DNA from 3 places in the Mesorhizobium sp. B2-5-4 genome. Region 3 is predicted to be linked to each of the others. Evidence: predicted binding sites of a transcription regulator. Region 3 holds the regulator's gene; each other region holds the start of a gene.

Region 1 (4,639 bases), on a different contig from region 3:
GCTTTGCCTGGATGGGCAGCCCGACAAGTGCGCGGCGCATCGCTTCGAGGCTCGCCTTGAGGATGTTGCTGCCATCGATGCCTTCGGCGCTGACCGACGCCATCGAGACGCCGAGCGCGGAGCCGATGATGCGCAGAAACAGCGCTTCACGCTGCAAGTGGCTAAGCCGCTTGGAATCGTCGAGCCCTTCGGGAATGTTGGCGGGGTCGAGTACCACTGCCGCCGCGACCACCGGCCCGGCCAACGGGCCACGGCCGGCCTCGTCCATCCCTGCGACCGGCCACATGCCATCGGCCATCGCCTTCGTCTCGAAGGAGAAATCGGGTTTCTCGACGATTTCGAAGAGAAGCGGAGAATCAGAACGCGCGCGAGCCATGTTGCGGCGAGGTTCGCATCGGCTCTGATTCTCCGCAAGTCCCTCCGGGTCGGGTGGGGCGCCGGACCGGGAGGGCACCGTCTGCAGGCCGGGGCAGGCCGGACGGGATTTTTTTGCCACGGCGGTAATGAACAGCCGCGGTGTTTTTCGGCTTCAGAGCAGAATCAACTGCTCCTGGTCCTTACCGGCCGCGACGAACTGGTCGGTCCGCAGCGTGCGCCGTTCGGCATTGAGGCCGAGCCGCTTGGCGGTGATCTCGAAGCGCCGGCCGATCTGCCAGGCATAAGGTCCGGCACCCTTCATGCGCTTGCCCCACTCCGAATCGTAGTCCTTGCCGTCGCGCATCGAACGGATCAGCGACATGACGTGGCGATAGCGGTCGGGATAGTGGCGCAGCAGCCAGTCCTTGAAAATCGGGCTGACCTCCAGCGGCAGGCGCAGCACCACATAGCCGGCCTCGCGCGCACCGGCATGGTGTGCCGAGTCGAGGATGCGTTCCATCTCCTGGTCGGTCAGGCCCGGAATGATCGGCGCCACCATCACCGAAGCCGGGATACCGGCATCCGAAAGCTGCCTGATCGCTTCCAACCGCTTGGTCGGGGTCGATGCGCGGGGTTCCATCGTCCTGGCCAGCATGCGGTCAAGCGTCGTCACCGACAGCGCCACCTTGGCGAGCCCGCGCTCGGCCATGCGCGACAGAATGTCGATGTCGCGCACCACCAGGGCTGACTTGGTGACGATGCCGACCGGATGACCGCGTGCCTCCAGCACTTCGAGGATTTCGCGCATGATCCGGTACTGCTTCTCGATCGGCTGGTAGGGATCGGTGTTGGTGCCGATGGCGATGGTGCGCGGCTGGTAGCCATCCTTCGACAACTCCTTGTCGAGCAGGCGTGCCGCATCCGGCTTGGCGAACAGCTTGGATTCGAAATCCAGGCCCGGCGACAGGCCCATGAACGAGTGCGTCGGCCGCGCGAAGCAATAGACGCAACCGTGCTCGCAACCGCGATAGGGATTGATCGACCGGTCGAAGGAGATGTCGGGCGATTCGTTGCGGGTGATGATGGTGCGCGGCTTCTCCACCTGCACCACGGTCTTGAACGGGGGCAACTCCTCCAGCGAACTCCACCCATCGTCGAAGACATGCCGGCTGACAGGTTCGAACCGGCCAGACGGATTGATGCCCGCCGATCGGCCACGGTTGCGGTCCGGACGGACCCGCATGCCACTCTGCTCGATCATCGCGTTGGCCATCTCGGCTCGTCCTGCTCCGAAGGCCGCAATATCGGCGCGCATGATCGGTTCCATCTTCGCCCGCTCCCAGGGACTGTCCATGTTGTGTCGAATCGCTCTGCTCATGAAATTATTCCTATTTTATTGATGAGAACAAATCAAGAACTTTTCTATGGCGCGATGCAAAAACTGGCGTCGGTCAGTGGTTTCCGCTATTCGGCTCACGATGCTCAGTGTTCTCATCGAAACGCATAATGACGAGGAGGGTCTCGCCCGCACGCTGGCGACGCTGATTGGCGGCGCGGTCGAGGGCGTGGTGCGAGAGGTCGTCGTCTGCGACACCGGCTCCACCGACCACACGCATCGTGTCGCCGAGCATGCCGGCTGCCACTATGTGGGGAGCGGCGGCATCGCCGCCGGCATCCGCCAGGCCAAGGGTGACTGGCTGCTGTTTCTCGAACCGGGTGCGAGGCTGGTAGAGGGCTGGATCGACGCGGTCGTCGCCCATACGGCCAGGCAGACCATGGCCGCCCGGTTCGCGCGGGCGCGGGGCAGCCGTACGCCGTTCCTGGCTAGGGTCTTTTCCGCAAACCGTGCTCTCGCCGATGGACTGGTGATCAGCAAGCGGCAGGCGGCATCTCTGTCCAAGACTGCCGGCAGCGCCGAGGCGTTGGCGCGCGGTCTGGCGACTAAGAAGCTCGACGCCGAGATCTGGGTGGCGCCACCGAGGCAGGCGCAGCGCTCTCCCAGTTGATTTTTGCAGCTGCTCTGCGTGGCGTTGCTTTTTAAGGGGCCGATTTGCCGCGCCGCAGATGTTCGTCCAGGCGCGGCATGATCTCGACGAAGTTGCAGGGCATGTGCCGGTAGTCGAGCTGTGCCTTAAGGATGCCGTCCCAGGCATCCTTGCAGGCGCCGGGCGAGCCCGGCAGCACGAAGACGAAAGTGGCGTTGACGACGCCGCCGGTCGCCCGGCTCTGGATCGTCGAGGTGCCGATCTTGTCGTAGGAGATGCGGTGGAAAACTTCCGAAAAGCCATCCATGCGCTTTTCGAAAATCGGCTCCAGCGCCTCGGGTGTCACATCGCGGCCGGTGAAACCGGTTCCACCGGTGGTGATCACGACGTCGATGGCCTTGTCCCGCGACCACGCCAGAACGGTGTCACGGATTTTTTCGCGGTCGTCGGTGACGATATCCCGGCCGGCCAGGATGTGGCCGGCCTCGGTGATGCGATCGGCCAGCGTCTGGCCGGATTTGTCGTTGGCGAGGCTGCGTGTGTCGGAAACCGTCAGCACCGCGATGCGCACCGGAATGAAGGCACGGCCCTCGTCAATCCTGGCCATCTCACTCAGCCTCCGATGCAATGCTGCGTGTTGCGGCGACGAACCAGTCGGGCTGGCGGCTGCGGATCTCGGCCGCCGCGCGCTTGGCGACATTGCCGGTCTCGAACAGGCCGAAGCATGTCGCGCCAGATCCGGACATTCGTGAAAAACCCGATCCGGCCTTATCAAGCCATGAAAGCGCCCTGCCTATGGCGGGCCGCATCGCAAGGGCCGCAGGTTCGAGATCGTTGCGGGTGATCTCCAGCCAGTTGCGCAGGCTGTGAAACTCGATGTCGCGCGGCAGCGGCGGCAGTGGCTCATTGTCGCGCCGGGACAGTGCTGCGAAGATTTCCGTCGTCGAGACCGGCGTGCCCGGATTGACCAGCACCAGACCGAGCGCCGAAAAATCCGGCACCATCGACAGCTCCTCACCGATGCCGCGCGCCACCAGCGGCTTTGCCGCCAGGCACATCGGCACATCGGCGCCAAGCGAGAGACCGATCCGCGCCAGCTCGGCGCTATCGATGTCCAGCCCCCAGCTGTCGGCCAGCCCGCGCAGCACGGCCGCCGCGTCGCTCGACCCTCCGCCCACGCCGGACGCGACTGGAAGGTTCTTTTCGAGCCTGATGATCACGGGCGGCGTGCTCCGAAGACCGGTGGCCTGCCGTAGCGCGTCGCGTGCCTTGAGCACCAGATTGTCGCCATCGGGCGGAACGTCCGGCGCGTAGCGGCCGGATACGGCGAAGTCGTCGCCTTCAGCCGGCGCGATCTCGATCCTGTCGCCAAAGCGCGTGAACACAGCCAGGCTTTCGATGAGATGATAGCCGTCGGGGCGCCTGCCGGTGACGTGCAGGGCAAGGTTTATCTTGGCGGGTGCTGCCCATGTCCGGACATGCGGACCGGACTCCACAGTCTCGATTGCGAGTGAAATGAGGGTCAGTCCTTGGCCAGCCGGTATTCGCCGGTCTTCGGATCCTTGACCAGCGTTCCCATCGCGCCGTTGGCCGCCTGCTTTTCGGTCCGCCGTACCTTGGCCGTCACGCGCTCAGCCTCGCGCAGGAAGGTGCGGTAGCCGAAATAGGCGGCAATGCCGACGACGGCGAAGAAAATAAGTTGCGGCATGTCAAAACTCCTACCACGCTGGGCCGGTAAGGGCGGCCGGTCGGGTCTTTCGGGCAACCATGCTAGACGCTTTCACGGCTTTTTCAAAGCCCGAAGCGCGCCCACAATGCGCGCTCTTCCGCCGCATCAATGACGCCGCTGGCCGCTGCCGCGGCGATATCGGGCGCTGAAAAGCCCTTGCTCGAGCCGAACAGGCCGAAGCGGCCGAACAGACCGCGCGGCGCCGTTATCAGCTTGAGCTGGGTCTTCGGCCCGAAGCGGGTCTTCAGTACCGTGCGCATGTCGCCGAGTGCATCGACGAGGCCGAGTTCCAAGCCTCTCTTGCCGGTCCAGAACAGTCCGGTGAACAGCTCCGGATCGTCCGCCAGCTTCGTGCCGCGCCGCTCCTTGACCAGATCGATGAAGGTCTCGTGCACTTCGAGCTGCAGCACCTTCAGCCGCTCGACGTCTTCCTTTTTCTCAGGCTTGAACGGATCGAGCACTGCCTTGTTCTGGCCGGCGGTGTGGACACGGCGCTCGATGCCGATCTTCTTCATCAGTTCCGGGAAACCGAACGAGGCCGACACCACGCCGATCGATCCGACGATGG
Region 2 (4,639 bases), on a different contig from region 3:
CAAATAAAGCACGCCATCCACTGTCTCCATCCTCGGCACATGCGAGTGACCGGACACGATCAAGTCGATGCCCTGGGCAACCGGGTCGATCTGCAGCGTCTTGAGATCATGAAGCACGTAGATTGCTCGCCCGGCGAGGCGTACGAGCTCGGTTTCCGCGTATGGGAGCGCCCAGCCACCGGTGTCTACGTTTCCTCTGATCGCGGTAACCGGCGCGATACCGCGAAGCGCCGTGATGATCTCAGGGCGACCGATGTCTCCTCCATGAATGATGTGGTCGACCCCGGCCAGGCAACGCGCCGCCTCCGGCCTCAGCAAGCCGTGCGTGTCCGAGATGACGCCAATTCTGAATGTCATGGCCCTGCCACTAGTTCGACGGCGAAAGCATCAAACCGGCATTTCGTATCTGGCACTGGTTTTGCAGGATCAGGAGAGCTCCGAGGTCAAAGCCAGGCAACATTCAAACCATAATTGTCAAAAAGGTACGGCTCTCGTACACCCAGAAACTTGCGATTTTCGAACTAGGGCTTTGGTGGTGCGAAACGGCTATCCCACCGTCTTGCCGCCCTCCACCCGACCGGACCTGCGCGCCCCCAAATGTTAGCTGGCCAATTGCGGAACCTTTGGCAGCGCGCGACCTTTTCCATAGTCGAGACCAGAGGAGGAACGAGTGGCAAATCTTGGAAGACTTGCGATCGCTATGCTGGGAGTCCTGGCTTATCAAAACCGCGACAAGATCGCAGAGATGATCCGTGGGGCGGGAGAGCGCGATCCAAACAATCTGCAAGGTGGGATTTTGGACCAGGTGTCCAAGGGGGGTTCCGGTACAGCGCTCGGCGATCTTCTCGACCGTTTTAGAAATGCAGGCAGGCGCGAAAGTGGACTCTTGGGTTGGCACCCGGCCGAACGAGCCGATCGAGCCTCACGAGGTGGAAAGGGCCATTGACGTGCAGACGCTGGAAGCTCTTTCGAGGCAGACTGGCCTTTCGCGCGAGGAGCTGATTGCGAGGATCACCAGGGATCTGCCGGATGCCATTAACCAGATGACCCCAAACGGCAACCTGCCAGCTGATCACCAAACGAATGCCTCGGGCGAGCCGACGCTGCTCGATGACGTGCCTTTCCGGCCGACGCAAAGCTAATCAGAGATGGTGGAGGCGGACTTGAAAGGGCAGTGCGCTATCGAGGAGATCGGATCGAGCGAGCAAGGCCAGCCGCCAAGCTATGGACAAGCGAGCAGCCTATTGTGGATCGTCAGACTGCGAATGCAATTGCTGAGCTCGACTTGTTGGCCGTTCTGCTTGATTCACGATGGCGCCTCCCGGCAACGCCAATTCGGTTTGGATTGGATGCCTTAGTGGGCCTAGTGCCAGTACTAGGGGATGCAGCAACCGGTCGGAACCGACCTCATCGTTGATTGTTGATCCCTCAAACACAGTGAGGCTATCCGATGTTCAGCAATAATGAGACGCGCATTCTTGAGATTGGACTGTTCGCGGCTGTACCGATCTGTGTTGCTATCGCTGCGCTGGTCGCCCTCTTCACCTTGGCGCAACCGTGAAGGAGTACGCGACAGGAACCCCCTCATGAATCACATCCTCTTTCTGACGGCCGACTTCCTTTCGCGCCCACCTGGCTTTTATGTCATGGTTGTAGCGAGGTGCTGTGTACCGCGCTGGTGCCATTCGGCCTGACGAATGCAGTTACCTATGCCCGTCGGTAGCGGCCATCGTGATCACCGGAGTTGTGCTCATTCAAGGCTATCGGGACACCGCCGCCCTTCATGCCAAGCTCGATGAGATCGTCGTTTCGTTGAAAGAGACCAGAAACGATGTTGTCGGGTTAGAGCACGCCGAACCCGAGGAGATCCGGGCAAAGCGAGTGATGCTCGAAGAGGAAGCGACTCAATCGAACGTGCTGCCCCTATCCCGGGACGCGTCCAAGAAGGATCGAACTCGTTCATAGCAGCGTCGCGGTACATGGGCTAATGGCCTTCTCCGCTTTCGCGGGGCAGTCGCAATCGTCAGCGCCGTCAAAGTGACACGCTGCGCCGTCTCCAGCATTGAACGGCTAGCGCGGGAGGTTCGGTTAGAGTTTCAGCTTGGCCCTTAACGCATCGATGCGCTTGGATGCCTCGGCCTTACTAAGCCCTTGTTCGAAGCTCGCGGCGTCATCGGCCTGCTCACTCAGGGTCTTCAAGTATGAGGCTTGCGATGGCGTCATTGGATCGTCTCCACTAACCCATTCATCAGGGTCCTTGTCGATATTGGCTGAAACATCAGCATTGTCGTTTAGGTTCTGCATTTGAGGTCTCCTGTCTGAGCAGGAGAGAATGTCTCTGATCTCCTTTTGTTCCGTAAGGGAATTGTCACGAGCCGCGGTTCATCGACCCCCGTCGACAAGATTGCCAGCCCTGAGGGGCGCGCTGGATGGGCGGCGATCAATCCATGCATTCATAGACGGCCTCGGCAATTCCTACCCGCGCTTCCGCAAGCCTCATTGGCAGAGGGGTGCTCGGCCTGATTGGGGCCACGGAGACTTGCGATTTCACGCAACCAAGTCAGTTTGCCGGCATTAATATCAGGAACGCGCCGGAGGAGGTCTATGCTACACTATAGCGTGCCCCGGGAATTTGAGATCGGTGACGAGGTCACCTTGACGGGTACGGTTAGCACGATGCTGCCTAGCGGACGCGCCAAAGTAAACATTCCATCGTATGACCGACCCTATTCGGTTGACCCTCCACCTAAAACCCGCGCTGGAGATAAGGTCGTTCTTGTTGGAGACATCATCCGCATCGATCGCAAAGCCGACAAGTTGACGGTGCGGACTGACTGCGGCGGCGTGATCACCGTCGGACGCTCGGCGATTACCAGGCTGAGAAAGCACCGGTCTTCACCCCCCTGACGCTCACCGCCGGAGCGCGCCCACAATGGTCTGCGGCGCAACTCGACAGGTGGTTAACAGTGAGCGGCGCTTCTGCCGAACCGGTGAACGCGTGGTCGGCATGCCGTGAAGGCGGGATATCGGAATGGGGAGGAAGTTGACAGCATTTGCGGTCATGGTCGATGCTGTCGCCAACCTCGTCTATGCGAGACGCTCACTAAGATCGCCATTTCTGAATCGGTACAGCCCGTCGCCCCAATCAGCGACGGGCCTACCCGCACTTTGGTCAGTTATAGACCTTGATGATCTTGCGGGTGCCCGGGTCCACGAGAACTGTCCGGTTGTGGACCACGACATAGCGGTACTTGACGTTGGGAACTTCGCGAAGCTCGACGGTGTCGGGAAGCGCGGCGCCGACGCTGAGTTCGACCCCGGGGACTTCCACGGACGCGAGGGGCTGCTTGTGCACGTACTCCTGAATGACCGTGTCCTGTTCAGGCGCGATAACGACGTCCTGGGCTGCAGCGATGCCGACACCGGCAAGGAGCAGAAACGAAGCAGCGGCGGCGGTGAAATGCATTCTCATGTGACAGCCTTCCTGTGAGCTCGGGCATAATCGCCCTGGACCGAACGTGTCCGAATCCGAAACGTTCCGAGCCCGTACCTAGGTCCGATTTGCATCCCGGACTTTGGGCTTGGAATGATGCTGAAAAGGTCTGCGTTCAGCAAAATCGAGGAACCGTCACATGACCGGCGCCGTTGACCGCCGCAAATTTGAAGAAAGCGTCATGGAAAAAAGTATTGGCCAGGCACGCTGGTTGCTGGCACCGGTCTTCGCGATGGCGATTACTCTCCTGGCAATCGGCGTAGCTCTTGGATGACGAGGGCGGCCAACGGGATCCGCGCAGCTATGTCCCTTCCTGCGCCGGATAGGGCTCGCCCGCTGCTCGCAAGTGTGGCGTGCGAGCCCTCTAACCAGCACTCATCGAGGCGACCAACACGATTTCTGGAGGGTGGCTTACTTCGACCCGGAAACCGCTCCGTGCGGTTGAGCGCGGCATCGGATGAGCACGGGCCTGACTCTTTGTACGCGAACTTCGCTTGGTACATCATAGGTTAGCGACACATCGTGCGCTGTGCCGCATAAAACGCGAGGGCAGCGGGCAATGCTCCGCTGCTTGGGAGACCATCGCACTCTCGCTCGTTTGGAGACGCTTGATGCTTGACCGACCCATTCGCACGGACACCTTCTACCCCAATGATCTGGATACGCTCCGTGCGGTCTTCGACGCGATGTGCCAGGAGTTTGACGTTCTCCCGGACACCGCGGCAGCACATTTTATCGCGAGAGAGCTGATCAGGCTTTTCCAGACCGGGATGACGGAACCGGCCATGCTGATGATTGCCGTGCGCGCGCGTTGGCAGGGCGATTGGAAAACGGAAGACAGCAACGCTGCCTGACGTTGACGGTCAGGTGCGCACAATCGCTCTGAAGCCCGGATTTCTCAATAGCCGGGCCGCCAGTCAAGTTCGATCCAGGCTGGCGCGTGATCGCTTGGCTTGTCGTGTCGTGCTGGAACATCGAACAATCCAGATAGTTCACCACTAATGGAACAATCCAGGCATGACAGCCACGCCAGTCACCCGAACGCCGAGGCCGAAGATGTGCTGATCGTCGGAGGCGGGCCCGGGGGACTGACCGCGGCCCAGTATCTTGCCCGCTTCCGCCATCGCGTGCTGGTGGTCGATGCCG
Region 3 (4,639 bases):
AACTCTCGGAGAACGTCTGAAGCTGAGTGCGGAGCGCGCGGACTTTCGCGCGTCGCGCGTTCATGTAGCATAGGGTGTCGAGGGCGCAAGGGGCAGACCCGATGACTGGACAAGGCCGGGGCTCGGATCGGGGCGAGGGCGCCATTGTCGGCGTCAGCGAGCGATCCCTGTTTGCGACGCCTCCTGCGATCCCGCTGCCATCGCCGCTCGTGGCTGCGCCCGCAACCCAGCCGCTGCAGGCGGATAGCCCAGCGCCAACTCCATCTCCTGCCGCACGCAGAATTGTGCGCGTGCGCCGGCAAATCGGCCCGATATCCTTTCCTCGCCTGCGTCACGGCGTGGCCAAGGCGGCGGAGCTGGAACTCGACCGGGGCGTCGCCTTCCTGCTGGTGCCGGTCTGCCTGGCCGTTGGGGCGATCTGCTACTTTTCGCTGGCGTCCGAGCCCGATTTTGCAAAGCCTGTCGCGGTCGTGGTTCTGGCGGCGGTATGTGCATTCGTCTCGCGCTCCTGGCCGAAAACCCATCTGTGTTTCATGGCACTGCTGTTGTGTGTGCTTGGCCTGCTTGCGGCGAAGGTCGAAACATGGCGAGCCGGAACCCGGATGCTGGGCTCGGAAATCTCGACGCAACTGACCGGTCGCGTGATCTCGCTCGAGGAGATGGAGAGCGGCCGCATCCGGCTGACCATGGACGTGATTTCGACCGCCCGGCCGAAACTGCGCTACGCGCCTGAAAGGGTCCGGCTTTCGGCACGCAAGATACCGCCCGAAATGACCGCCGGCTCGCATGTCACAGGCTATGCCAAACTGCTGCCGCCGACCGGCCCGGTGCGGCCGGACAGCTACGACTTCTCCTTCGACAGCTATTTCGCCGGCATCGGCGGCAGCGGCTTCTTTCTCGGCAATCCAACGGTCGTCTCCGCCGAAGCCGGTGAGATGCCGCTGCCGGCACGCGTGTTTTCAGGCATCGAAAATGCCCGCGAAGCCATCGCCGACCACATCAGGGGCAGCATTGGCGGCGCCGAAGGCGAGATCGCGGCGGCGCTGATCGTCGGCGTGCGGGCCGGCATTCCCGATGAAATCAACGAAGCGATGCGGCGCACCGGCATCTATCACATCATCTCGATTTCAGGTCTGCATATGGCGCTGGTGGCCGGCACCATCATGGGTCTGCTGCGCGGCGCCTTCGCGCTGTTTCCAGGGTTTTCCGCGCGCCGGCCGGTGAAGAAATACGCCGCCGCCGCCGCACTGTTTTCGATCGCCGCCTATCTCGTCATTTCGGGCGTCGTCGTCGCGGCCGAACGCAGCTTCATCATGCTGGCGGTGATGCTGATCGCCGTCTTGTTCGATCGCGCGGCGCTGACCATGCGCAATCTGGCGATCTCGGCGATCGCCGTTATCCTGGTTTCGCCGCACGAGGTCGTCGGCCCGAGTTTCCAGATGTCGTTCGCGGCAACCGCAGCCTTGGTTGGCGCCTATGCCGGCTGGGCCGACCACCATGCGGGAAAGACGAGGCCTCCGCCGCCAAAGCGATCCCTACCCGGGTTTCTGACGCGAAAATTCCTCTTGGCGACAGGTGGATTGGCCATGACGTCCATCATCGCCGGCAGCGCGACGGCACTGTTTGCCATCTGGCATTTCCAGCGGGTGTCGCCGCTCAGCCTGTTCGCCAATCTGGCCGTCATGCCGATCGTGTCGATCGTGATGTTCCTGGCCGTCGCTAGCGCGTTGCTGATGCCGTTCGGGTTGGATTGGCCGGCTCTCTACCTCATGGGCAAGGGCCTGACAGCGATGATCGCCATATCGGCGTGGATATCGGAGCGCTCTCCGGTCGATGGAGTCGGGCTGATTTCGCAGCAATCCGTGCTGCTGGTCACCGTCGCGTTGGTCATCGCGACGATGGCGACGACGTGGCTCCGGCTCACGGCGGTGCCATTCGCGCTTGCCGGTCTGTTGACTGTGTCGCACACGCGCGCGCCCGATGTGCTGATCTCGGAAGATGCGCGGCTGGTGGCTCTGTCGATCGGCAATGGCGAACTGGCCGTCAACCGGGAACGTCCGAACGAATTCGCAGCCGACAATTGGAAACGCGCTCTGATCTCCGAAACAATCGTCCTACCGGAAATGTTCGAGGAGACGGACGGGCAATTCGATCTTGCCACTCCCACCGACCTGCCGCTGGGATCGCCGTTCTATTGCCGCGAAGGCCTGTGCCTTGCCAGGCACCCTTCCGGCGCGATCATCGCCTATGTCGAGGATCGCAAGAACACCTGGAAGGCCTGCGCCTTCGCCGACCTGATCGTCGTCAATGACGCGACCGCCTATGACACCTGTCATAATCCGCTGGTTCTCGTCGTCACCAAACGCCAGCTCGCCCGCAAGGGGAGTGCCGCCGTTTTCTTCGATCCCCAATCGGCCACGACGCCGGCTGAGATCGAATTCGCCGTCGACGGACCATACCGGCCTTGGCACGAGCAGCGAAAATTCTCACGCGAGGCGAGGGGGCTGGCCCCCTATAAAAAGGCCGACAAGCCCGATGGCAAGCCAGTTCAGTAGCGCCTGATCAGCCCGACGAGCTTGCCCTGCACCTTGACCCGATCCGGTCCGAAGATGCGTGTTTCGTAGGCTGGATTGGCGGCTTCGAGCGCGATCGAGGCGCCCTTGCGACGGAACCGCTTCAGCGTTGCTTCCTCCTCGTCGACCAGCGCCACGATGATTTCGCCCGGACTTGCTGTATCGGCATTGCGGATGATGACCGTGTCGCCGTCGAAGATACCGGCCTCGATCATCGAGTCGCCCTTGACTTCCAGCGCATAGTGCTCGCCGCCCATGATCATGTCCGGCGGCACCGAAATCGAATGCGTCTGATGCTGGATAGCATCGATCGGCACACCGGCGGCGATACGACCCATGACCGGGATGGACACGGCTGAAACCGCATCATCGTCGTTGCCGGCCGCGGCCAGGCGGGAAGGCGCCGTCGCCGGCCTGATCTGGCGGCCGAGACTGCCTTGGCCAAGGCTGCCCTGGATGACGCTTGGCGAGAACTTCTTTGCCGCATTGAGGCCCGGCGCGATCGAGTCCGGCAGCCGCAGCACTTCCAGCGCGCGCGCCCGATTGGGTAGCCGGCGAATAAAGCCGCGTTCCTCCAGCGCCGTGATCAGGCGATGGATGCCCGATTTGGAGGCAAGATCGAGCGCTTCCTTCATTTCGTCGAAGGAGGGCGGTATCCCGCTTTCCTTGAGCCGTTCGTGGATGAACATCAGCAGTTCATGTTGCTTGCGTGTCAGCATGGCGGCCCCCAAGGCATTGAACGAAAGGTCTGACCAGAATCGAAAAAACAAACCCAGAACAAACACTATCCGTTCCAGTTGTGTTCCGCAACCGTTTAAAGTTTAATGAATTTGTTAACGCGTCTGAAGTTTTTTGCCGCGACAGCGGACTGAGGCCGATCCTTTCCACGATCGGCAGGCATTGAAATCGTTTTGGTTAATGGCCTGTGGCCTATCCACTGATGGGCCTTGGCATCAGTCTTTCGGGGGGCTCTTCGCGGGTGGATTGTACAATTTATGGATCCATTATTCGCGGAACGAAACGAAATCAAAACGCCAACGATTGGTAGCTTAGGGGCGGCGATGGACCCAGGCGTTTGGCCCACTCCGGCCAGCGCATGCCAATAGGCGTCGCGCAAGCATTGAAGTCACCCGGAACCCGCTTGCAAGCTGCCGGCGCGGGCGGCGTATTTGGTCGCGCCGCTGTCTTCGCTATGGACATAGACGTGCAGGGTATAGCCGATATGCGCCGTCATCAGCGCCTTGGCCCGCTCGACGTCACGATCGAGTGCAGCTTCCATGATCGCTGTATGGTGTTCGATCGCAATCGCTTCGCACAATGCCTCCATTGCCTCTTCATAACCGTCCTTCAGGCCAGCCGCGGCCCGCAATGTCGGCGCCAGGCCGAGAAAACGATGATGCCGTCGCAGCTGATCGGCGATGGTCGAGCGGAATCGCATGAGCCAATTGGAAGTCGCCGCGCTCAGCAGCGCCGCATGGAAAGCTTCGTGGTTCTCGTCCCATTTATCGACGGCCGCATCCGAAGGATCGTCGACCGCGGTCTTGCAACGGGAGAGCCGGTAGTGGGCGGTGACAACGGCATCCTCCCACTCCTTGCCGCCTTTTTCCATCGATTCGAGGAACAGGGGTATCTCGACCACCATCCTGGCGCGTGCCAGGTCCTCCAGTTCGGCCCGCGATACCGGAGCGACGGTAAAACCACGATTGCTGATGGCGGTGACAAGGCGTTCGGCCTCTAGCCGCGACAAGGCTTCGCGCAACGGCGTCCAGCCAACACCATAGGTGCCGCGCAGCGCACTCAGCTTGAGCGGGGCCCCGGGCATGAGGCGCGTCGTCAGGATATCGCGCCGCAACAGCTGATAGGCTGCCTCCGTCTTTGTGGAGATCGTTTGATCCTGCATCGCGGTCCACCCATGGTCTGGCAAAGAAAATTATATATGATGTTGGGGCATGGCAAGAATTATATATAATGTTTGACACGGGCCGGCGGACTGACCATGATCGCCGCAGTAGCCGCGCTGGAAGCGGCGTCGATCAAATCTGGGAGGAAATGATGTTGAAGTCGAA

Evidence for each region. The regulator LexA, encoded in region 3, represses DNA repair genes until DNA is damaged. The targets are predictions, from matches to a motif close to TGTTCNNNNTGTGTTCNG.
Region 1: a site for LexA is predicted at 1,759-1,776, ahead of FJ492_RS19545 (PA0069 family radical SAM protein). Genes of this name have one in related genera too.
Region 2: a site for LexA is predicted at 2,340-2,357, ahead of FJ492_RS11325 (DUF3072 domain-containing protein). Genes of this name have one in related genera too.

What each region holds. Positions count from the first base shown of each region.
Region 1 covers NZ_VFUR01000015.1:88,323-92,961, reverse strand. Annotated here, with positions in the region: gene FJ492_RS19550 (ribonuclease HII) at 1-376, opposite strand, end outside; gene FJ492_RS19545 (PA0069 family radical SAM protein) at 530-1,684, opposite strand; gene FJ492_RS19540 (glycosyltransferase) at 1,836-2,363, shown strand; gene moaB (molybdenum cofactor biosynthesis protein B) at 2,395-2,949, opposite strand; gene FJ492_RS19530 (4-(cytidine 5'-diphospho)-2-C-methyl-D-erythritol kinase) at 2,951-3,838, opposite strand; gene FJ492_RS19525 (membrane protein) at 3,865-4,050, opposite strand; gene FJ492_RS19520 (S49 family peptidase) at 4,134-4,639, opposite strand, start outside.
Region 2 covers NZ_VFUR01000007.1:159,013-163,651, forward strand. Annotated here, with positions in the region: gene FJ492_RS11305 (metallophosphoesterase family protein) at 1-357, opposite strand, end outside; gene FJ492_RS29190 (YidB family protein) at 861-1,142, shown strand; gene FJ492_RS11315 (DUF4112 domain-containing protein) at 1,247-1,417, shown strand; partial or broken gene FJ492_RS11320 (low affinity iron permease family protein) at 1,587-1,965, shown strand; gene FJ492_RS11325 (DUF3072 domain-containing protein) at 2,089-2,304, opposite strand; gene FJ492_RS11335 (DUF1236 domain-containing protein) at 3,173-3,472, opposite strand; gene FJ492_RS29465 (hypothetical protein) at 3,633-3,767, shown strand; gene FJ492_RS11340 (hypothetical protein) at 4,105-4,347, shown strand; gene FJ492_RS11345 (NAD(P)/FAD-dependent oxidoreductase) at 4,495-4,639, shown strand, end outside.
Region 3 covers NZ_VFUR01000001.1:435,566-440,204, reverse strand. Annotated here, with positions in the region: gene FJ492_RS02255 (ComEC/Rec2 family competence protein) at 102-2,555, shown strand; gene lexA (transcriptional repressor LexA) at 2,549-3,292, opposite strand; gene FJ492_RS02245 (GntR family transcriptional regulator) at 3,700-4,473, opposite strand; gene FJ492_RS02240 (ABC transporter substrate-binding protein) at 4,626-4,639, shown strand, end outside.